DNA from 2 places in the Streptomyces sp. NBC_00727 genome. Region 1 is predicted to be linked to the other one. Evidence: predicted binding sites of a transcription regulator. Region 1 holds the regulator's gene; the other holds the start of a gene.
What was found. Region 1 encodes HspR, which represses chaperone genes until heat shock. Its sites were predicted from a motif close to TTGAGNNNNNNNNNCTCAA; they were not measured.
Positions count from the first base shown of each region.

Region 1 (11,871 bases):
CCGCACTCGGTGCAGGTGGAGAAGTCGAGGATGCCCTTCCAGGAGAACTGCTCGACCTGGGAGACGCCGAAGACGGCGTCGTCGGCCGGGTCCTCCCAGTCGATCTCCTTGCCGCCCGTGGTCATCGGCTGCAGCGCGCCCAGCGCGACCGCGCCGTCGGCGTTCCGCTTGAACCAGATGTTCGGGAAGCCGAGGAAACGGTGCCAGGCGACACCCATGTTGGTGTTGAGCGAGACCGTGATCATCCAGATCAGCGAGGTGCCGATCTTGATCATCGCGACGAAGTAGATGAGGTTCTGCAGCGTGCCGAGCGCCAGCCCCTTGAAGGCGAGGACCAGCGGGTACGAGACGAAGTACGCGGCCTCGTAGCCGTCGACGTGGTGGATCGCGCCCTCGAGACCGCGCAGGGTCAGGATCGCGAGGCCGATGACGAGGATGACGTACTCGACGAAGTACGCCTGCCAGGCCTTCGAGCCCGCGAAGCGGGACTTGCGGCCCGCCCGGGAGGGGAGGTTCAGCAGCCGGATGGCGATCAGCACGAGGATGCCGACCGTCGTCATCAGGCCGATGAACTCGATGTACAGCTCGAACGGCAGCCATTCACCGATGACCGGCAGGACCCAGTCGGCCTCGAACAGCTGCCCGTACGCCTGGAGCAGCGTCGGCGGCAGGGTCAGGAAGCCGATGGCGACGAACCAGTGCGCGAAGCCGACGATCCCCCACCGGTTCATCCGGGTGTGGCCGAGGAATTCCCTGACCAGGGTGATCGTGCGCTGCTTCGGGTTGTCGGTGCGACTGCCGGCGGGGACCGGCTGTCCGAGCGTGACGAACCGGTAGATCTGCGCGACGGCTCGGGCGATGAGCGCAACGCCGACCACGGTCAGCACCAGCGACACGATGATCGCGGCGAGTTGCATTGGGGGCTCCTCGGGCCTGCGAGGTGGGATCGATCCAGCGTCTACTGGCGAGTACTGCGCCTTCCAGTGACCACCGGGACTACGAGTATCGCTACTACTAAGCAGTAACTTAATCAGTCCGTGCCGACACTACCCACTTATTCCGCCGTCCTGTAGCCGGGCAGGCGGTGATCTGTGTCGCTCAGGCGTGCCTTGCCGCGCCACGGCAGTGCATGGACCGCTTCGCGCACGGGTACGCGTACGGCCTCGGCGAGGACCGCCAGGTCCAGCCGCAGTCCCTGGTGCTCGGCGTAGTGCTGGTCCAGGAGCTCCGCGTCGTCCCACGGCATTCCCGAGCGGTGCCGGACCTGTGCCAGGCCGGTCAGGCCGGGCTTCAGCTCCAGCCGCCAGTGTCGCGCACCGTGCGTTCCGTTCCGTACGTCGCCCGGGGCGAGCGGGGCCGGCCCCACGAGGGAGAGCTCGCCGCGTACCACGTGGTGCAGGCGCGAAACCACGTCCAGCCTCAGCCGTCGGGTGTGCAGTGAGCGCAGGACCAGGGGTCTGCCGTGCAGCCCGGTGCGCGGGGAGTGTGTCGTCACCCGGCGGCCCCGTACGGCGAGGGCCAGGGCGGCGCCCGCCAGTAGAGGGGAGGCGAGGAGCAGCAGGAACGAACCCAGGACCAGATCGAGGGTGCGTTTGGCGGTCGGGCGGGGAAGGGGTGTGGGGGCCAGGGCGCGCAGGGATGCGCGTGAGGCCGCGAGGCGGGACGCCGGCGGGGGGCGCCAGGGGTGCGGCCGGGGTCCTCTTCCCCACTGTCCCTGCGTACGCATCGTTCGCACCTGCCCGGAATTCGGCGGATCGGATGCCGGTTTTGCGCTGCTCACGGCATTTTGTGACAGAACGATCCCATGCGGCCATGATGGGGAGGGGCTGCGCGGCGCATGAGGCGCCTGGTGTCGCCGATGGCGCGGGGTGCGTGCACGTAAGTTGAGCCGTAGTGACTCAGGTCTGTTGACTCCGTGACGGGAGTCGTGCATCCTTGAGTCAGATCCACTCAAGTAGTCAGTTGGAGGAATCGAAATGGCACGTGCGGTCGGCATCGACCTGGGCACGACTAACTCCGTCGTCAGCGTTCTCGAAGGCGGCGAGCCCACCGTCATCACCAACGCAGAGGGCGCCAGGACCACGCCGTCCGTCGTCGCCTTCGCGAAGAACGGCGAGGTGCTGGTCGGCGAGGTCGCCAAGCGCCAGGCAGTGACCAACGTCGACAGGACCATCCGCTCCGTCAAGCGCCACATGGGCACTGACTGGAAGATCGACCTGGACGGCAAGAGCTTCAACCCGCAGCAGATGAGCGCCTTCATCCTGCAGAAGCTGAAGCGCGACGCCGAGTCGTACCTGGGCGAGAAGGTCACCGACGCGGTGATCACCGTCCCGGCGTACTTCAACGACTCCGAGCGTCAGGCGACCAAGGAGGCCGGCGAGATCGCGGGCCTGAACGTCCTGCGCATCGTCAACGAGCCGACCGCCGCCGCGCTGGCGTACGGGCTCGACAAGGACGACCAGACGATCCTCGTCTTCGACCTCGGTGGCGGCACCTTCGACGTGTCCCTCCTGGAGATCGGCGACGGCGTCGTCGAGGTGAAGGCCACCAACGGTGACAACCACCTCGGTGGTGACGACTGGGACCAGCGCGTCGTCGACTACCTGGTGAAGCAGTTCGCCAACGGCCACGGCGTGGACCTGTCCAAGGACAAGATGGCTCTCCAGCGTCTCCGCGAGGCCGCGGAGAAGGCGAAGATCGAGCTGTCCTCCTCGACGGAGACCACGATCAACCTGCCGTACATCACGGCGTCCGCCGAGGGCCCGCTGCACCTGGACGAGAAGCTCACGCGCTCGCAGTTCCAGCAGCTCACCGCGGACCTCCTGGACCGCTGCAAGACCCCGTTCCACAACGTCATCAAGGACGCGGGCATCCAGCTCTCCGAGATCGACCACGTCGTTCTCGTCGGTGGCTCCACCCGCATGCCGGCCGTCGCCGAGCTCGTCAAGGAGCTGACCGGCGGCCAGGAGGCCAACAAGGGTGTGAACCCGGACGAGGTCGTCGCCATCGGCGCCTCGCTCCAGGCCGGTGTCCTCAAGGGCGAGGTCAAGGACGTCCTGCTCCTCGACGTCACCCCGCTGTCCCTCGGCATCGAGACCAAGGGCGGCATCATGACCAAGCTGATCGAGCGCAACACCACGATCCCGACCAAGCGCTCCGAGATCTTCACGACGGCCGAGGACAACCAGCCGTCCGTGCAGATCCAGGTCTACCAGGGCGAGCGCGAGATCGCGGCGTACAACAAGAAGCTCGGGATGTTCGAGCTGACCGGTCTGCCGCCGGCCCCGCGCGGTGTCCCGCAGATCGAGGTCGCGTTCGACATCGACGCCAACGGCATCATGCACGTCGCCGCGAAGGACCTCGGCACCGGCAAGGAGCAGAAGATGACCGTCACCGGCGGCTCCTCGCTGCCGAAGGACGAGGTCAACCGGATGCGTGAGGAGGCCGAGAAGTACGCGGAGGAGGACCACGCCCGCCGCGAGGCCGCCGAGTCGCGCAACCAGGGCGAGCAGCTCGTCTACCAGACGGAGAAGTTCCTCAAGGACAACGAGGACAAGGTCCCCGGCGACGTGAAGACGGAGGTGGAGACCGCGCTCACCGAGCTGAAGGAGAAGCTCAAGGGCGAGGACACCGCCGAGATCCGCACGGCCACCGAGAAGGTCGCGGCCGTCTCCCAGAAGCTGGGCCAGGCGATGTACGCCAACGCCCAGGCCGAGGGCGGCCCGCAGGACGCGCAGCCGGGTGCCGAGCAGGCGCAGGGCGACGCCCAGGACGATGTCGTCGACGCCGAGATCGTGGACGACGAGAAGGACTCCAAGGGCGGTGCGGCGTGACCGAGGAGACTCCGGGCTTCGAGGAGAAGCCCGACGTCCCCTCCGGCGCCACCCCTGACGACGCCGAGCCGAAGGCCGCCACCCCCTCCGAGGAGGCGGCGGCCCCGGCCGGGGACGACGCGAACCGGGTCACGGCCCTGACCGCGCAGCTGGACCAGGCCCGCACGGCGCTCGGCGAGCGCACCGGCGACCTCCAGCGGCTGCAGGCCGAGTACCAGAACTACCGCCGCCGCGTGGAGCGGGACCGGGGCACGGTCAAGGAGATCGCCGTCGCGAACCTCCTGTCCGAGCTGCTGCCCGTGCTCGACGACGTCGGCCGCGCCCGGGAGCACGGTGAGCTCGTGGGCGGGTTCAAGTCGGTGGCCGAATCGCTGGAGACGGTCGTCGCGAAGCTGGGCCTCCAGCAGTTCGGCAAGGAGGGCGAGCCCTTCGACCCGACGGTCCACGAGGCCCTGATGCACAGCTACGCGCCGGACGTCACGGAGACGACCTGCGTGGCGATCCTGCAGCCCGGCTACCGGATCGGCGAGCGCACCATCCGCCCCGCGCGGGTCGCGGTCGCCGAACCCCAGCCGGGGGCGGCTCCCGCGGCCGCGAAGGAAGAGAAGGCAGACGACGAGGAGAGCGGTGGCGGCGAGGAGGTCTGACATTCCGTCCGATCACCTGGCAGCACACCGCCCGGCCATCAGGACCTTCCGTCCGGCCGGTGCCAGGGCCTGCGGGCCCGGCGCCGGCCGGACGGGGGGCTCCCGGCCGGTCGTCCGGAAGGAGGGACGTCGATGAGTACGAAGGACTTCGTCGAGAAGGACTACTACAAGGTTCTCGGCGTCCCGAAGGACGCCACCGACGCCGAGATCAAGAAGGCGTACCGGAAGCTCGCCCGCGAGTTCCACCCGGACGCCAACAAGGGCGACGACAAGGCGGAGGAGCGCTTCAAGGAGATCTCCGAGGCGAATGACGTCCTCGGCGACGCCAAGAAGCGCAAGGAGTACGACGAAGCGCGCGCCCTCTTCGGCAACGGCGGCTTCCGCGCCGGGCCGGGCGGCGCCCAGGGCAACTTCAACTTCGACCTGGGGGACCTCTTCGGAGGCGCCCAGGGCGGGGGCCAGGGCGGCGCCGGCGGTTTCGGCGGCGGCGGACTGGGAGACGTGTTCGGCGGCCTCTTCAACCGCGGCGGCGGCGCCGGTACGAGGGTGCAGCCGCGGCGCGGTCAGGACATCGAGTCCGAGGTGACCCTCAGCTTCACCGAGGCGGTCGACGGGGCCACGGTCCCGCTCAGGATGTCCAGCCAGGCGCCCTGCAAGGCGTGCTCCGGCACCGGCGACAAGAACGGCACCCCCAGGGTCTGCCCGACCTGCGTCGGCACCGGCCAGGTCTCGCGCGGCAGCGGCGGCGGTTTCTCGCTCACCGACCCGTGTGTGGACTGCAAGGGCCGCGGCCTCATCGCCCAGGACCCCTGCGAGGTCTGCAAGGGCAGCGGCCGGGCCCGCTCATCGAGGACCATGCAGGTCCGGATTCCGGCGGGCGTCTCGGACGGGCAGCGCATCCGGCTGCGCGGCAAGGGCGCCCCGGGCGAGCGCGGCGGACCGGCCGGCGACCTCTACGTCGTCGTCCACGTCGACGCCCACCCGGTCTTCGGCCGCAAGGGCGACAACCTCACCGTCACGGTGCCCGTCACGTTCACGGAGGTGGCCCTCGGCGGCGAGGTGAAGGTGCCGACGCTCGGCGGGCCCCCCGTGACGCTGAAGCTTCCGGCCGGTACGCCGAATGGGCGTACGATGCGGGCCCGCGGCAAGGGCGCCGTCCGCAAGGACGGCACCCGGGGCGACCTCCTGGTCACCGTCGAGGTGACCGTGCCCACCGGCCTCGGCACCGAGGCCAGGGACGCGCTCGAGGCCTACCGCAAGGCGACCGCGGACCAGGATCCGCGGGCGGAGCTGTTCCAGGCGGCGAAGGGAGCTTGAGGTGGACGGCCGAAGGCGTAACCCGTACGAACTGACCGACGAGTCACCGGTGTACGTGATCTCGATCGCGGCCCAGCTCTCGGGCCTGCATCCGCAGACGCTGCGCCAGTACGACCGCCTCGGCCTGGTCTCCCCCGACCGCACGGCCGGACGCGGCCGACGCTACTCGGCCCGCGACATCGAGCTGCTGCGTACGGTGCAGCAGCTGTCGCAGGACGAGGGCATCAACCTCGCCGGCATCAAGCGCATCATCGAGCTGGAGCACCAGGTCGCGGCGCTCCAGCAGCGCGTCGCCGAACTCTCGGCTGCCGTGGACGGAGCCGCGGCGGCGATGCAGCAGCGCGAGGCCCAGGTCCACGCGTCGTACCGGCGCGACCTGGTCCCGTACCAGGATGTCCAGCAGACGAGCGCCCTGGTGGTCTGGCGCCCGAAGCGGCCGAAGGACTGAGCGCTGCTCGCTGTTTGCTGCTCGCTTCTGCGCGGCCCGTCACTCCGGAGTGACGGGCCGTTCTGCTGTGTGCGGCGGTAGGGGGCCCTCCACGACGCCGGACCGGATGAGCAGGGCGCCGAGGTGGGTGCGGGTGGTGGCGCCGAAGGTGGCCATGAGCTTGGCGATGTGGGCGCGGCAGGTGCGGATGCTGATGCCGAGCTTTTCGGCGATGTTCTGGTCGGTGTTGCCCTCGATGAGGAGGCGGGCGATGCTCTGTTGGACGGCGGTGACCGAGGTGTGGGGTGCGGCGCTGCGCAGCGGCTGGGCGAAGGGGGTGGCGCCGGCCCAGAGTGTTTCGTACAGCTGCGCCAGGTAGCGGACGACGGCGGGGTGGCGGATTTCCAGGGCCGCGGTGCTTTCGACGTCGGCGGGGAGGTACGCGACGTCGCGGTCGAAGATCATGAGGCGTCCGATGGCCTGCTCCATGGTGCGGACCTGGAGGAGGTCGCTGGGCAGCTGGGCCACGTAGGCCTTGAGGTCCGGGCCGTAGCGCGCCGAGTGCTGGTAGATGTGCCGCACCCGGACACCCCTGTCGGCCGTGGGCAGCGTTCCGGCCAGCGCGATCTGAAGCTTGTGCAGAGGCCTCGTGCTGCCGGGCTGCAGGGTCAGGATCTCTTTCCGGACCTCGCGGGCGGCGCCGTTGATGGACGCCTGGATCGTCGCCCCGCCGTCGAGCACGGTGACGGTGCGAGAGGGATGTTCCTGCGCTGTGGAGGCGAGCGGGACCAGTGCCTTGGCCAGGACGTCGATCGCGCGTACCTGGTCCAGTACCCGGCGGGCGAGCGGGTGCAGCAGTTGTGCCAGGGCTGCCGAGGGAGGCGTGGGGCGCAGCCAGAGACTGTCATCGGGGTCGGGGCTGAGCAGGACGCCGTCCAGTAGACAGGGCACGGTCGCGGTGGTGGCCCGGGCGATGCGGCCATGTGCCAGGGCCTGTGTGTAGAGGCCGAGGGCTTCCTCGCACAGCTCGTCGTTGCTGTGGCCGTGTTCGTGTGACGGCATTACCGGTCGAGCTCCACGACGCCGGAGCGGACGAGCAGGGCGCCGAGGTGGGTGCGGCTGGTGGCGCCGAGGGTCTGCATGAGCTTGGCGATGTGGGCCCGGCAGGTGCGGACGCTGATGGCCAGTCTGCGGGCCACGATCTGGTCGGTGTTGCCCTCGACGAGGAGGCGGGCGACGCTCAGTTGGGCGGCGGTGATCGGCATTTTGTGCGCCGGTGCCTGGAGGGGCGTCGAGAGGGGCTTGGCCTGGGCCCACAGCACCTCGTACACCTGGATCAGGTAGCGGACGAGTGCCGGGTGGCGGATCTCCAGGGCGACGTCGCGGCGGGCGCTGGCGGGGATGAAGGCCACGGTGCGGTCGAAGACGAAGAGGCGTTCGACCGTCTGCTCGATGGTGCGCACCTGGATGTGGCTCGGCGGCACATCCTGCACGTAGGCCTTGATGGCCGGGCTGTGGCGGGCGGGGTGCTGGTAGATGTGGCGCAGGGTCACGCCTCGCTCGGCCATCGACAGGGCGCGCTCCAGCGCCTTCTTGAGCTGGTCCACGGGGCGGCTCCCGCTGGGCTGCAGGGTCAGGACCTCCTCCCGCGCACCGTCCGTGGCGTTCTGGATGGCCGCCTCGATCAGCGGAAGGCCTTCGAGGACGGTGATGGCGAGGTTGGGGTCGGTGCTGGCGACGGACGCCAGTGGGGCCAGGGAGTCGGCCAGGGCGGCGGAGAGCCGGATGCGCTCGTGGATCTCCCGGGTGACGGGCTGCAGCAGATGGGTCAGGGCGGCGGAGGGCGGCACCGGGCGGATCCAGTCCTCGTCCTGGGGATCAGGGTGGACGAGCGCCAACTCGATGAGACAGGCGGCGGGTTCGAGCGCGGAGCGCGGCAGACGACCGGCCTTGAGTGCCTCGGTGTAGGTCCTGAGGCCGGTCTCGCACAGTTCCAGCTCACCGTGCGGGTGGTGCGATATGTCCTCGTCCTCGCTCATTCGTGACCCCCCACTTTCGGCAATGCAGCAAGATGACGGTGGTGGAAACGTGGTTCCCCGGCGACTCTGGGTGTGTCGGGGGAGCCGGGAACTCCCCCGGCTGATCAGGGGCGCGGCCATGCTCTCCCCCGTTGCGTGGTGCGCCCGCCGGCCCGGGGGGTGGGGAATTCGGGGCCGATCCCGGTCAGGAATCCTGATCAAGGATTCCTGACCGGGCGATCAGATAGCCGAGTTGGGCGCGGCTGTTGCTGCCGAGGATGACGGACAGCTTGGCCACGTGGGCCCGGCAGGTGCGGACGTTCATGCCCAGGCGGCGGGCTATGGCCTCGTCCACATGGCCTTCCACGAGGAGTTGTGCGATGGAGTGCTGAACACCGCTGACACCTTTGGGAGCCGGCGTGTACGGAAGCTCACCCAGGAGAGGGGACGCGCGGCTCCAGAGCTGTTCGAAGACCTTGATCAAGTAGTCGACCAGTCCGGGATGACGCAACTCCAGGGCTACTTGGTCGTCGCTGCGCGCAGGAATGAAGGCGACTGTCCGGTCGAAGACGATCAGTCGGGCGATGAGTTCCTCGAGTGTGCGTATTTCCACCTTGCCGTCGGCCAGTCGCTCGGCGTAGGCGAGCGTCCCCTGACTGTGCCGGACGGTGTGCTGGTAGAGGGTGCGCATACTCACTCCTCGGTGCACCACCAGAAGAGCGCGCTCCAAGCCCTCCCGGAGACGGTCTTCTCCGCGGTCGCCTCCTGGCTGGACCGTGAGGACTTCCGTGCGGCACTCGGCGGTGGCCAGGTCGAGGGCGGCATTGATCCGGTGCTTCCCTTCCAGCACGGTAATGGCGTGAGTGGTGGGGGGTACCTGTGCGCTGATGTCCATGAACGGCTCGAATGACTCCGTCAATTCGAGGGAGCGTCGTCGGCGTTCCTGGATCTCGCGTTCGATGGGATGAAGACGCTGAGCGAGCGCTGTGGACGGCGGCAGCGGCCGGAGCCAGTCCGGGTCGTCAGGGTCCGGATGGAGAAGGGCGAAGTCCATCAGGCAGGGGGCCGAAGTCGCCTCTGCCCGGGAGATGCGCCCCGAGCGCAATGCGCTGGCGTAAAGACGCCCTCCGTCGGCGCAAAGATCAGTGATCCCGTGGTGATGTGTCCTCTTTGAGTCGCTTGTGGTCATATCCGCACCCCCCAGGTTCCTGAACATGCAGGAACATGATGCATCGACTCAGTGGTGTTCGTGTGCCCAGGTGAGACATCGTCTTAGGTGCGGGGGAGAAGAATCCACAAGTGAGGACGAAGCTGACTATGTATAAGCGACTGCTTCGCTCGGCGCTTGCCGCCTCGTTCGTCGCTGGCCTGGGCTACGGCGTTCTGGGTGGCGCCGGCGAGATCGGTGCGGGTGCTGAGAAGCCCGCCGGCCCCAGTGAGATCAGCTGGAGTGTCGAGGCTGTTGGATCATCCGGCGAGATCAGCTGGCTCTCCCAGGCGTCGGTCGCGTCGAGTGAAATCAGCTGGAATTCGCTGCCGACCCGGGCGGGCGCCTGACATGACCACCCCGCCGGACGACCGCACCTTCAGGCGGGAGATGGCGACCGCCTACCGGTCAGGGTGGCATTTCATCGATCTCGTCACGGCGCTGCCCCACCGTGGTGACTCGTTGATGGTCACTCTGTTCGGCGACCCGGTCGTCGTCGCCCGCGAGGACGACGGAGAGGTACGCGCCTACCGTTGCCTGCGCAAGCCGCGGGGCGCGCCGCAGCCGGTGCGCTGCGCCATCCGGTACGACATGATCTTTGTGAATCTCGCACAGCGTGACCACCAGCTGTTCGAACCTGAAGCCATTTCCGCCACCCCCCGCAGTGCCTGAGCGATCCCCCGTCGTTTTACGTCGCTCAGTCACTTCCCCCACACAACGGCGCCACCGTGACCTGAACACGGTGGCGCCGTTGTGCTTTCTCCGGACGGGCGGCGCGTTCAGCCGCGGCCGAGCGCCCGGTCCAGGGTGATCTCGATGACGACCCGGTCCGGGTTGGGCGAGGGCACCCGGTCGTAGCGCTCCGTGTGGCGGCGTACGGCCTCCGCGACCCTTTCCGGGTCCGTGCTGATCCGTGCCACGCCCTCCAGGGTCGCCCAACGGCGGCGGTGCACCTGGCACGCAGCGACGCGGGCGCCCTCCGGGCCGGCGGCCAGGATGTTGGCGACCTTGCGGCTGTGCTTGTTGGTGATGACCCGGGCGAGGCCGGCCTCGGGGTCGTACGTCACGCACACGGGGACCACGTGCGGCGTGCCGTCGGGGCGGGGCGTGGTGAGCGTGCACACGTGGCTCTCGCGCCAGAACGCGAGGTACTCGGGGCTCGGCTGGTGTACGTCGACTGCCATGGGCCCCAGCGTAAGCGGGGTCCCGCGCGCTGCGGTGGCGGGGACCGGGGGCGGCCGCTTCACTCGGAGGAGGAGCGAGGCCGCGTTCGCCTTGAGTGGAAAGCGCTCTACTTTGCCACGCGCCGCCTTGAGTGGAATAGACTCAACTTTGTGCACGTTGACCGTGTCAGTAGTGGGAACGGACTCGTCATCGCAAGGAGGAGACAGCGCACGTGGACGCCGAGCTGACCAACAGGAGCCGGGACGCCATCAACGCGGCCACCAGCAGGGCCGTGAAGGACGGGCACCCCGATCTGACCCCGGGGCATCTGCTGCTGGCGCTGCTCTCGGGTGACGACAACGAGAACCTCATCGATCTGCTGGCCGCCGTCGAGGCCGACCAGATCGCCGTACGCACCGAGACCGAACGGCTCCTGGGCGCGCAGCCCAGCGTGACCGGGTCGACGGTCGCACCGCCCCAGCCCAACCGCGAGCTGCTCGCCGTCATCGCGGACGCCGCGCAGCGCGCCAAGGAGCTGGGCGACGATTACATCTCCACCGAGCACCTGCTGATCGGGATCGCCGCGAAGGGCGGTCGTGCCGGTGAGATCCTCGACGGGCAGGGTGCCGGCGCGAAGAAGCTGCTGGACGCGTTCGAGAAGAGCAGGGGAGGGCGACGGGTGACCACTCCCGACCCGGAGGGCCAGTACAAGGCCCTGGAGAAATTCGGCACCGACTTCACCGCCGCCGCGCGCGAGGGCAAGCTCGACCCGGTCATCGGGCGCGACCAGGAGATCCGCCGCGTCGTCCAGGTGCTCTCGCGGCGCACCAAGAACAACCCGGTGCTCATCGGTGAACCGGGCGTCGGCAAGACCGCCGTGGTCGAAGGGCTCGCCCAGCGCATCGTGAAGGGCGACGTTCCCGAGTCCCTGAAGAACAAACGGCTCGTCTCGCTCGACCTGGGCGCCATGGTCGCTGGCGCGAAGTACCGGGGCGAGTTCGAGGAGCGCCTGAAGACCGTCCTCTCCGAGATCAAGGAGAGCGACGGCCAGATCATCACGTTCATCGACGAGCTGCACACCGTCGTGGGCGCGGGCGCCGGCGGGGACTCCGCGATGGACGCGGGCAACATGCTCAAGCCGATGCTGGCGCGCGGCGAGCTGCGCATGGTCGGCGCGACGACGCTCGACGAGTACCGCGAGCGGATCGAGAAGGACCCCGCCCTGGAGCGCCGCTTCCAGCAGGTGCTGGTGGCGGAG
Region 1 is NZ_CP108981.1:3,265,113-3,276,983, reverse strand. It holds gene OG242_RS14700 ((Fe-S)-binding protein) at 1-917, opposite strand, end outside; gene OG242_RS14695 (sugar transferase) at 1,055-1,726, opposite strand; gene dnaK (molecular chaperone DnaK) at 1,977-3,833, shown strand; gene grpE (nucleotide exchange factor GrpE) at 3,830-4,480, shown strand; gene dnaJ (molecular chaperone DnaJ) at 4,613-5,797, shown strand; gene OG242_RS14675 (heat shock protein transcriptional repressor HspR) at 5,799-6,245, shown strand; gene OG242_RS14670 (LuxR C-terminal-related transcriptional regulator) at 6,285-7,286, opposite strand; gene OG242_RS14665 (LuxR C-terminal-related transcriptional regulator) at 7,286-8,263, opposite strand; gene OG242_RS14660 (helix-turn-helix transcriptional regulator) at 8,448-9,431, opposite strand; gene OG242_RS14655 (hypothetical protein) at 9,542-9,799, shown strand; gene OG242_RS14650 (hypothetical protein) at 9,801-10,121, shown strand; gene OG242_RS14645 (pyridoxamine 5'-phosphate oxidase family protein) at 10,229-10,633, opposite strand; gene clpB (ATP-dependent chaperone ClpB) at 10,846-11,871, shown strand, end outside.

Region 2 (11,871 bases), 1.7 Mb from region 1:
GGTCTCCAGCTCCCCGAAGCGCCCGTTGAACTCCGTCAGCAGTCCGTGCAGCCGGCCGTGCAGGGCGTTGATGGAGCGGACGACCTGGGCGAACTCGTCGTTGCGGCCGGTGTAGCGGACCGGCTCGGCGGTGGCTGGGTCGGCGGCGAGCCGGGCGGCGCCGATCCGCAGCACGGCGAGCGGCTGGGTCAGGGTGCGGGCGACGGCGGTGGAGACGGCGACGGCGACGAGCAGGCAGCCGCCGAGGAGCGCGATGCGCAGTTCGAGGGCGGTGACGTCGTCGTCGCGGAGCTGTTCGAGGCGCTGGACCTGGGTGGTGCCGAGCGCGGCCTCCACGGAGCGCATCCGGTCGACGCGCGCGGAGAGGGCCGCGGCGACCTTCTTGGTGCTCACCTTCAGGTCGTCGTCGGAGAGCTCGGGGCGGTCGGTCAGCTCGGCGAGGTACTTCTCGGCGCTGTTGACCTCGGGGCCCGTGACGGTGGAGGACAGCTTGTCGCGGGCGGTGGCGCCGGCGGCCTGGTCGAAGCCGGCGAGCGCGGAGAGTTCACCGACCCGGGCCTGCTGAGCGGCGGCGCTCAGCGCGTCGCGGGTGCGGTCCTCCTTGGTCTCGCCCTCGTCCTGGGGCTGGACCGGGAGGCCGGTGAACGGGTCGATCCGCGGGGTCGCCGGTTCCGGCCGGGGCACGGCGAGCGCGGCGAGCAGCAGCCCGCGGGCGGCGGAGGCCTGTTCGGTTGCCCGGCCGAGCGCCTGCGGGGTGCGGGTCGCGTCGGCGGCGCGCGGCGGGGTGCTGCGGGCGAGCTCGTCGGCGAGGCCGTGGAGTTTGCCGATGACCTCGGAGTACGCCTGGTGGGCCTCCAGCGCCGTGCCCTTGCCGCTGACCGCGTCCCGGCGCAGCGAGGGGATGGTGGACAGGTCGCGCAGCAGGTCGGCCGGGGCCGCCTCGCGGATCTCGTCCACCTGCTGGTCGACGCGGGCGCCCCGGTTGCCCGGCTCGCCCTCCCGGCCGGCCGCGATGTACGCGGTGACCTCGTCGCGCTCGTCGGCGAGCGAGTGGGCCAGGGAGATCGCCTGCTGGTTCAGCTCGGCGAGGGTGACCAGGTGCTGGGAGTCGGTGAGGTCTGAGGAGGCGGCGAGCACGGCCGGTGTCCCCGCCGCTATGACGGTGATCCCGACGACGGCGACGCCCGCGATCAGCCGGCTGCGGACGCGTACGGTGCGACCGCCCTCGGCCGGGGCCGTCGGCGCCGCCCCGGAACCGCTGTTGCTGCCGCCCTTGCTCCGAGGCCGCTTCTTCTGCACCGGTGCTCGCAATCTTGACTCGTCCGCCCTTGAAGCAGAGGTGACGCACGGTCACATGAACGAGCGTCCCGCCCCCTGGTACGGCTTCCGACCATTCCAGTGCTTTTCGGGAGGGGGCGCGCATCAACCGCTCCGCCACACGAACGAGTGAACATCACTCCGGAGTTGGCGAACAAGTCTCCCCAGCGGGCTCCGGCGTCATGCGTGGACACCGGCTGGAACTTCCGGGCGGGCTTTGGCAGGATGCCCGCCCGCACCCCGGGGCGGAGTGATTCCTTCCGCCCGGCCGACCTTCTGACCTGCTGGTACGCACCAATCCCGGTGCCGTGCAGGCACGGTGAAGGCATCGTGCAGACTGGTCGCATGCGTATCGAACTCGCGACCGCCGCCGGTGCTCCCGATCGCCCGAACGAGGACTGGACGGCCACCGTCCTCCCTGCATCCGGTCGGGGCGGGGGGCTGGTGCTGCTCGACGGCGTCACCCCGCCCAGCGGTGACGCCGGTTGTGTGCACTCGGTTCCGTGGTTCACCGCGAGGCTGGGCGGGGCGCTGGTCGAACTGTCCGGTTCACGGCGGGATCTGACCTTGCGGGAGATCCTCGCGGAGTCCATCCGGCGCACCGCGGACGCCCACCGTTCCACGTGTGACCTTTCTCACGTACGTACGCCACAGGCAACCGTCGTCGTGGCGCGTTGGGACGAGGCCGAGATCGAACACCTGGTGCTGTCCGATTCGGTGCTGCTGCTCGAGTCGCCGGCCGGGGAGGTCCGCGCGGTCCTGGACGACCGGCTGGACCGGCTGCCCCGGGAGCTGCTGGTGTCGGAGGCGGTGGCCGATGCCCGGGCGCGCAACAAGGAGGGCGGCTTCTTCACGGCTGCCGCCGACCCGGCCGTGGCGGAGCGCGCGGTCGTGGGGCGGACGCCGCGCGCCGGCGTGCGGGCGCTGGCGGCGATGACGGACGGGGCGAGCCGGTGGACGGAGATGTTCGGTGAGGGCGACTGGGCGGCGTGCCTCGGGGTGCTGGAGAAGGAGGGCCCGCAGGGCCTGATCGACCGGGTCCGCGCCCTGGAGACCGCGGACACGGAGCGTAAGCGCCTGCGCGGCAAGACCCACGACGACGCGACGGCGCTCTACGCCCGGCTGTGAGCGCCCGGCGCCCCTTCAGTCCTCGGCGCGGGCGTTCAGCTGGTGCAGCAGCCGGGCCAGTTCGGCGACTTCCGCGCGGTCCCAGTCGGCGAGCTTGCGGACGTAGCGGTCGCGGCGGGCGTCGCGGACGCTGCGGAAGCGGGCGAGGCCCTCCTCGGTGAGGTGGACGAGGAAGGCGCGCCCGTCGGCGGGGTCGGGCTCCCGCGCCACCAGGCCGAGGGCTTCGAGGGCGCGGAGTTGACGGCTCATGGTGGCCTTGCCGACCCCGAAGTACGCGGCGAGATCGGTGGCCCGCTGCCGGCCGGCGGATTCCAGGCGTACGAAGAGGCCGTAGGCGGCGGCCTCCAGTTCGGGGTGCACCTCGCGCGCCATCTCTCCGGAACTGGCCCGCGCGCGCCGCAGGAAGACGGCCAACTCCAGCTCCAGGGCGAGGAATTCGTGGTCCACACCACTTCCTCCGGTTGCGCCGGGTTCACGCCCGCTTTCGCTGCCGTGCACGTCAACTCCCCTCAAGAGCTTTCCCGCAGATGAAAGTTTCTTCCGCCGACGGCCATCACCGCAGCTCCGCCAGTATTTCGCAGGAGTAGACCAACGGCACCGCCCGGGCCCTCTTCCGCCGTACGGGTCTACGTGCGTAGCGTCATGCATGGCATGTTCACACCATGACATGCCGCCGGGGTCGCCCTGCGGCGCCCCCCGGGTCAGCAGATCCCCCCACTGAGGCCTCGGAGGCACGCAATGCCCGTGCACAGATCCGGCTCCAAGACGACCCGCCGCTCGCGCTTCGCGGCGGCCGGCACTCTGCTCGCAGCTCTCTCCCTCCTCATCGCCCTGCCCGGCGCGGCGAACGCGGCCGGCGGCGACCCCACCGCTCCCGCCCGCGGCACCGCCACCATGGGCATGGGCGTCATCGCCCACGACGGCAGGGGCGGTCTGCCCGTCGAAGGCCGCGCCGCCCAGACCGAGGGCGTCGACGTCAGCAGCCACCAGGGCAACGTCGCCTGGTCGACGCTGTGGAACAGCGGCGTCAAGTGGGCCTACACCAAGGCCACCGAGGGCACGTACTACACGAACCCCTACTTCGCCCAGCAGTACAACGGCTCGTACAACGTCGGGATGATCCGGGGTTCGTACCACTTCGCCACACCCGACACCACGAGCGGCGCCGTCCAGGCCAACTACTTCGTGGACCACGGGGGCGGCTGGTCCAAGGACGGCAAGACCCTGCCGGGCGTGCTCGACATCGAGTGGAACCCGTACGGCGCGCAGTGCTACGGGAAGTCCGCGGCCCAGATGGTCTCGTGGATCCGTGACTTCGTGAACACGTACAAGGCGCGCACCGGGCGGGACGCGGTCATCTACACCGCGACCAGCTGGTGGCAGTCCTGCACGGGCAACAACGCGAGCTTCGGCGCGACCAACCCGCTGTGGGTGGCCCGGTACAACAGCACGGTCGGCACGCTCCCGGCCGGCTGGGGCTTCTACACGATCTGGCAGTACACCTCGTCCGGCCCGACGGTGGGTGACCACAACCACTTCAACGGCGCCCTGGACCGCGTGCGGGCACTCGCCAACGGATAGCGGCGGCGGCTTTCAGGCCTGCGGAGCCCGGTGACGTACCCCGTCGCCGGGCTTCGTCGCGTCCACGCCCCTGACCAGGCGTTTCGCGGACGAGGCGGGAAACCGACCCCACTATGAACTCAGTGTATACACGAGAGGTATAGTCGCCGCTCCAGGTCGCACACCAGTGCGCCCGTTCACACGAGGGAGTGGCGCGCCGTGCCCAGTAAGAGGAAGCCGATCGGTACGGGGTTGGCCGTCGCCCTTGTGACCGCGCTCACGCTGACGCTGAGCGGTTGTTCGATGGACACCACCGCGCCCGGTTCGGCCCGCGCCGACGCCGCGTCGGACGCCAAGGGGTCGTTCGGGCCGGTGGACTGCCGGAAGGCCAAGTGCATAGCGCTGACCTTCGACGCGGGGCCGGGCGAGGACACGCCCCGTCTGCTGGACATCCTCAAGGAGAAGAAGGTCCACGCGACGTTCTTCCTGCTCGGCAAAAACCACGTGAAGAAGCACCCCGCCACCGTCCGCCGGCTCGCGGCCGAGGGGCACGAGATCGCCAACCACACCTGGTCGCACGAGATCCTCACGGACAAGAAGCCGGCCGAGATACGCGCCGAGCTGGAGAAGACGCAGAACGCGATAGCCGCGATCACCGGCAAGAAGCCCCGGCTGATGCGCCCGCCGCAGGGCCGCACCGACGACACCGTCTCCGGGATCAGCAAGGACCTCGGGCTGTCCCAGATCCTGTGGAGCGCGACCGCCAAGGACTACTCGACGACCGACTCCGCGCTGATCAGGAAGCGGATCCTGGACCAGGCCGGCAAGGACGGCATCATCCTGCTGCACGACATCTACAAGGGCACGGTGCCCGCGGTGCCCGGCATCATCGACGCGCTGAAGAAGGAGGGCTACACCTTCGTGACGGTCCCCCAGCTGATGGCTCCCGCCGAGCCGGTCCCGGGCACGATCTACCGCCCGTAGGACCCGCTCGTACGCGGAACGGCCCGCCTCCCCGCGTGGGGAAGGCGGGCCGCCCGTACCAGCCGTGATCGGCAGGACACTCCCTACGCCGCGGCCGGAATCCTGCGCTCCGCCGGGGCCGAGGCCGGGGCGAGGGCGATCTCCAGGACCTGGCGGACGTCGGTGACCGGGTGGACCTCCAGGGTCTCCAGCACCTCGGCCGGGACGTCGTCCAGGTCGGCCTCGTTCCGCTTGGGGATCACCACGGTGGTGATGCCCGCGCGGTGGGCGGCCAGCAGCTTCTGCTTCAGCCCGCCGATCGGCAGCACCCGCCCGGTCAGCGACACCTCACCGGTCATCGCCACGTCCGTGCGGACCAGCCGCCCGGAGAGCAGCGACGCCAGCGCCGTCGTCATCGTGATGCCGGCGCTCGGGCCGTCCTTGGGGACCGCGCCCGCCGGGAAGTGGATGTGCGCCCCGCGGTCCTTGAGGTCCGCGACCGGCAGCTCCAGCTCCGCGCCGTGCGACCGGAGGAAGCTCAGCGCGATCTGCGCCGACTCCTTCATGACGTCGCCGAGCTGACCGGTGAGGGTCAGTCCGGACGCCCCGGTCTCCGGGTCGGCCAGCGACGCCTCCACGAAGAGGACGTCCCCGCCGGCCCCGGTCACCGCGAGCCCGGTGGCCACGCCCGGCACCGCGGTGCGGCGCTCGGCCGGGTCCTGGGCGGACTCGGGCACGTGGTGCGGGCGGCCGATGAGACCACGCAGGTCGTCCGCGCCGACCGTGAACGGCAGCGCGCGGTCGCCCAGTTCGCTCTGGGCCGCGACCTTGCGCAGCAGCCGGGCGACGGCCCGCTCCAGGTTCCGTACACCGGCCTCGCGGGTGTACTCGCCGGCCAGCTTGCGCAGCGCCGGCTCGTCGAGCGCGACCTCGTCCTTCTCCAGGCCGGCCCGCTCCAGCTGGCGCGGGAGCAGGTGGTCGCGGGCGATGACGACCTTCTCGTCCTCGGTGTAGCCGTCGAGCCTGACCAGCTCCATGCGGTCGAGCAGCGCCTCCGGGATGGCCTCCAGGACGTTGGCGGTGGCCAGGAAGACGACGTCGCTGAGGTCGAGTTCGACCTCCAGGTAGTGGTCGCGGAAGGTGTGGTTCTGCGCGGGGTCGAGCACTTCGAGGAGGGCGGCGGCCGGGTCGCCCCGGAAGTCGGAGCCGACCTTGTCGATCTCGTCGAGCAGGACGACCGGGTTCATCGAACCGGCCTCCTTGACGGCGCGGACGATGCGTCCGGGCAGCGCGCCGACGTACGTACGCCGGTGGCCGCGGATCTCCGCCTCGTCCCGGACACCGCCGAGGGCGACGCGGACGAACTTGCGGCCCATGGCATGCGCCACGGACTCCCCGAGGGAGGTCTTGCCGACGCCGGGCGGGCCGACGAGGGCCAGCACCGCGCCCCCGCGCCGCCCGCCGACGACGCCCAGACCGCGGTCGGCCCGGCGCTTGCGCACCGCGAGGTACTCGGTGATGCGCTCCTTCACGTCCTGCAGGCCCGCGTGTTCGGCGTCCAGGATCTCCTGGGCGCCCTTGATGTCGTACGCGTCCTCGGTCCGCTCGGTCCAGGGCAGTTCGAGGACGGTGTCGAGCCAGGTCCTGATCCAGGAGCCCTCGGGGCTCTGGTCGGAGGCGCGCTCCAGCTTCTCGACCTCCTTGAGCGCGGCCTCACGGACGTGCTCGGGCAGGTCGGCGGCCTCGACGCGGGCCCGGTAGTCGTCGGACTCGTCCTCCGGATCACCGTTGAGCTCGGACAGTTCCTTGCGTACGGCGTCGAGCTGGCGCCGCAGCAGGAATTCGCGCTGCTGCTTGTCGACGCCCTCCTGGACGTCCTTGGCGATCGACTCGGCGACGTCCTGCTCGGCGAGATGTTCGCCAAGCCACTGGATGGCGAGCTTCAGCCGGGCGACCGGGTCGGTGGTCTCCAGCAGGCGCACCTTCTGGGCGGTGGTGAGGAAGGGGGAGTAACCGGAGTTGTCGGCGAGCGCGGAGACGCCCTCGATCTGCTGGACCCGGTCCACGACCTGCCAGGCGCCGCGTTTCTTCAGCCAGCTGGTGGCGAGCGCCTTGTACTCCTTGACCAGCTCGGCGACGGCCCCGGGCAGGGGGTCGGGGACGGTGTCGTCCACCCGGACCCCTTCCACCCAGAGCGCGGCGCCGGGCCCGCTGGTGCCCGCTCCGACGCGGACCCGGTCGCGGCCCCGGATGAGGGCGCCCGGATCGCCGTCGGAGAGCCGTCCGACCTGCTCCACGGTGCCGAGGACCCCGATCCCGGTGTACGTCCCGTCGATGCGCGGGACGAGCAGCACCTCGGGCTTGCCTCCGTCCTCCCGGGCCGCGGCCTGCGCGGCCTCCACGGCGGCGCGCACCTCGGTGTCCGACAGGTCGAGCGGCACCACCATTCCCGGCAGCACGACCTCGTCGTCGAGCGGCAGCACGGGCAGGGTGAGCGGTGTGACGGCGTTGGACTCAGTAGCCATGATCTCCCCTTCGGCAGTCAAGTTGAGCTATACCGACTCAATGCATGTGAGCCGCTCGATGTTCCCCAAGACCTGTTCGCTCTGAGCGATCAGGCGAAGCCACCCGGGGCGGGCGCTCCAAGGCCACTGTCAGTGGCGCCTGTCACGATGCGTGGAGATCGAGGAGATCGACTCGGCAGGGAGAGACATATGGGTACGTGGGACGTGGGCCCCTTCGACAACGACACCGCCGCCGACTGGTGCGGCGGCCTGGACGACGCCGCGCCGGACGCGCGCGAGGGCCTGGTGCGCGCCGCGCTCGCCGAGACGGTGGGCACCACGGACTACCTGGACTCGGACGTGGCGAACGAGGCGATAGCGGCGGCCGCCCTGGTCGCGGCGCAGTGCCCCGGCGGCGCGACCGCCGACTCCGCGTACGGCCCCGACGAGCCGCTTCCGGATCTGACCGGCCTGCGCGAACTCGCGCTCCGGGCCCTGGACCGGGTCCTCACGGAGCCGTCCGAGCCCCTGGAGCTCTGGGAGGAGACGGACGACGGGCCTTGGCATACGAGCGTCAACCGCCTGCGCGAGACCCTTATGCCCCGGGCCTGAGCGCCCCCGATATTCCGTGGAGCCCGCGCGCCGGGCCGGACAGGATGGCGGCATGACCGACTCCCCGCCCCCCGTGCAGGCCCTGATCGTCGTGGACGTCCAGAAGGACGGGGTGACCGGCGCCCGGGCCGTCCCCGCGGCCGGTGTGCTGCTGGACCGTACGGCCGGGCTGCTGGACCGGGCGCGGCGCGCCGGCGCGGTCGTCGTCCACCTCCAGAACGACGGCGGCCCCGGCGCGGGCGACGAGCCGCACACACCGGGCTGGGCACTGCACCTACCCGTCGAGCCGGGCCCCAGGGAGTCCGTGATCCGCAAGATCCGGGACGACGGCTTCGCGGACACGGACCTGGGCGCCGTCCTGACGGAGGCGGGCGTGGAGTCGCTCGCCGTCTGCGGGGTCATGTCGGAGATGTGCGTCCAGGCGACGGCCCGCACCGCCCTGGAGCTGGGCTACCGGGTCGTCCTCCCGCACGACGCCCACGCCACCCATGACGTCCCGGCCGCCCCCGGGGTCGCCGAGGCGGTGCCCGCGGCCGTCGTGTCCCGGGTCGCGGCCTGGGCGATCAGCGCGGACGCCGACGTCACGACGCCCGCGGCGGACGTACGGTTCACGGCCCCGCCGGGCTCGTAGCCGCGCTCCCCGCCCCGCACGAACTCGCTGGCCCCGCCCGTCCCGCCGCGACAGGATGGCGGGGTCACCGACCACGGCCACCGGAGATTGAGCGCCATGCCCCATACGTTCGGCCCCGACGCCGACGCCCCCGTCACCCTGGACCGCCGCGAGGGACCCTTCGGGGAGGTCGTCCTGCGCATACGCGGGGAGGACTTCGAGATCATCGCCAACGGGTGCTTCCTGATGGACACCTCGGACGGGCGGTCCGAGCGGCTGCTGATCGACGCGGCGCTGGACGCGCTGCCGGCCGGCCGGTCCGCGCCCTCCGTGCTCATCGGGGGACTCGGTGTCGGGTTCTCGCTCGCCCGGGCCGCCGCCGAGCCCCGGTGGGGCCGGATCGCGGTGGCGGAGCGGGAGGAGGCGATCGTGGACTGGCACCGGCAGGGGCCGCTGGACCGGATCTCGGGTCCCGCGCTCGCCGATCCCCGTACGGAGATCCTGACGACCGACCTCGTCGCACACCTGCGGACGACTACGGACCGTTACGACGCATTGTGTCTGGACATCGACAACGGGCCGGACTGGACGGTCACCGAGGACAACAACGACCTGTACTCCCCCGCCGGTCTGGCCGACTGCCGCGCGCGGCTCAACCCGGGCGGGGTCCTCGCCGTGTGGTCCGCACAACCGTCCGCCGCATTCGACCAGGCCCTACGGAATGCCGGGTTCCAGGAGGTAAGGGCGGAAGAAGTGGGCGTTGCCCGAGGTGTGCCCGACGTGGTCCATCTCGCAATCCGCAGGGACTGACATCCCCCCGCCGGGCATCGCGGATCCCCGGGCGCCCGGGGTCCGGCCCCCGCGAGCGCGACACTTCGCCGCCCCCGTACGCCCGCCGGGGCCGGACGGCCTTGCACCCTGCGTAGCCGGAAACCCTCCGCTGCCTCTACGCTGCTGACCGATAGCGGGATCACCCACGAAATTCACGAGCGAAAACCGTACGTCCGGGGGAGTGGCCTCCGTGAAAACGGGCAGGGGCGGGGCGATGGAACAGACACACACCACCCACAACGGCGTCGCGGCCACCCCGGGCGCGCAGCGCCGGGTGCTGGTGGTCGAGGACGACGCCACGATCGTCGACGCCATTTCCGCCCGGCTGCGGGCGGAGGGCTTTCTCGTGCAGACCGCTCTCGACGGCCCGGCGGCCGTGGACGCGGCCGAGGCATGGCAGCCGGACCTCATGGTCCTCGACATCATGCTGCCCGGCTTCGACGGCCTGGAGGTCTGCCGCCGCGTACAGGCCCAGCGGCCGGTGCCGGTGCTGATGCTGACCGCGCGGGACGACGAGACGGACATGCTCGTCGGGCTCGGGGTCGGCGCCGACGACTACATGACCAAGCCGTTCTCGATGCGTGAGCTGGCCGCCCGGGTGCACGTGCTGCTGCGCCGGGTGGAGCGGGCCGCGCTGGCCGCCGTGACGCCGCGCAGCGGCATACTGCGCCTCGGCGAGCTGGAGATCGACCACGCGCAGCGCCGGGTGCGGGTCCGCGCCGACGACGTGCACCTGACCCCGACCGAGTTCGACCTGCTGGTCTGCCTGGCGAACACGCCGCGCGCGGTGCTCTCCCGTGAGCAGCTGCTCGCGGAGGTCTGGGACTGGGCGGACGCCTCGGGCACCCGGACCGTGGACAGCCACATCAAGGCGCTGCGCCGGAAGATCGGCGCGGAGCGCATCCGTACCGTGCACGGCGTCGGCTACGCCCTGGAGACCCCCGCGCCATGACCTCGCCCGGACCGGGGCTGCGGCCGTTCTCGATCAAGGCCAAGCTGGGCACGCTGGTCGTGGTGTCGGTGTTCATCACGACCGGGCTGATCATGGTGGCCTTCCGCACGCGGACCGAGCTGCGGTTCATCACCGTGTTCTCGGTCATCGCGACCCTGCTGATCACCCAGTTCGTGGCGCACGGCCTGACCGCGCCGCTGGACGAGATGCGCGCGGTGGCCCGGTCGATCTCGCACGGGGACTACACCCGGCGGGTCAACGGGGCGGGCCGGCGCGACGAGCTCGGCGACCTGGCGCAGACCATCAACCTGATGGCCGACGACCTGGCGGCGGTGGACCGGCACCGCAAGGAGCTGGTGGCGAATGTCTCGCACGAGCTACGGACTCCCATCGCGGCGCTGAGAGCCGTCCTGGAGAACGTCGTGGACGGGGTGTCCTCGGCCGACCCGGAGACGATGCGGACCGCGCTGAAACAGACGGAGCGCCTGGGTCGGCTGGTGGAGACGCTGCTCGACCTGTCCCGGCTGGACAACGGCGTGGTGACGCTGAAGGCCAACCGCTTCGAGGTGTGGCCGTATCTGTCGGGGGTGCTGAAGGAGGCGAACCTCGCCGCCGCGCACCGCCGGCTCTCCTCCGGGTCCGGCAACCACTCCCGTACGGACGTGCACCTGCACCTGGACGTGTCGCCGCCGGAGCTGACCGCGCACGCGGACGCCGAGCGGCTGCACCAGGTGGTGGCCAATCTCATCGACAACGCCGTCAAGCACAGCCCGCCGCACGGCCGGGTCACGGTGCTGGCCCGGCGCGGCGCGCAGCCGGAGTCCCTGCACCTGGAGGTGGTCGACGAGGGCCCGGGCATCCCGGAGTCCGAGCGCCACCGGGTCTTCGAGCGTTTCAACCGGGGCGAGGTGGCCTCCCCGCACGGTCCGGGCAGCGACGGCGGTACGGGTCTGGGCCTGGCGATCGCGCGCTGGGCGGTGGATCTGCACGGCGGCCGGATCGGAGTGGCCGAATCTGCTCGCGGCTGCCGCATACGCGTCACCCTTCCGGGGATTCCTCAACCGCGAGGTTGACATAGGGTTCGAACCGGAAGGGCACGTTCTGCGTGTTCTCCTCAAGGGGTACGGTCCAGGGGGCCGCTGCGGCGGCCTCGCGTACCCGGAGTGAAGCGGAACCATGCTTGTTTCCCGCCATTTCCTGTGCCGAAACCCGGCTTCCGATGTGACTTGCACGACGAAGACCTCCCCGGCCTGCAAGGAACGGCCGGGGAGGCGTAGCCTTGATTCCCGCTGTCCATCACCTTGCGAAGCGGAAGAGGGCGGTCACCGCCGTGTCGTCTCAGTCCCCCAGTAACTCGAGCATCTCGACCGACCAGGCCGGCCCGGGCACCAACC
Region 2 is NZ_CP108981.1:4,934,019-4,945,889, reverse strand. It holds gene OG242_RS22560 (nitrate- and nitrite sensing domain-containing protein) at 1-1,299, opposite strand, end outside; gene OG242_RS22555 (hypothetical protein) at 1,663-2,445, shown strand; gene OG242_RS22550 (MarR family winged helix-turn-helix transcriptional regulator) at 2,461-2,943, opposite strand; gene OG242_RS22545 (lysozyme) at 3,184-4,026, shown strand; gene OG242_RS22540 (polysaccharide deacetylase family protein) at 4,309-4,989, shown strand; gene lon (endopeptidase La) at 5,073-7,493, opposite strand; gene OG242_RS22530 (DUF4259 domain-containing protein) at 7,683-8,084, shown strand; gene OG242_RS22525 (cysteine hydrolase family protein) at 8,137-8,715, shown strand; gene OG242_RS22520 (spermidine synthase) at 8,812-9,504, shown strand; gene OG242_RS22515 (response regulator transcription factor) at 9,740-10,477, shown strand; gene OG242_RS22510 (ATP-binding protein) at 10,474-11,550, shown strand; gene OG242_RS22505 (multifunctional oxoglutarate decarboxylase/oxoglutarate dehydrogenase thiamine pyrophosphate-binding subunit/dihydrolipoyllysine-residue succinyltransferase subunit) at 11,808-11,871, shown strand, end outside.
Region 2: a site for HspR is predicted at 7,516-7,534, ahead of lon (endopeptidase La). Genes of this name have one in related genera too.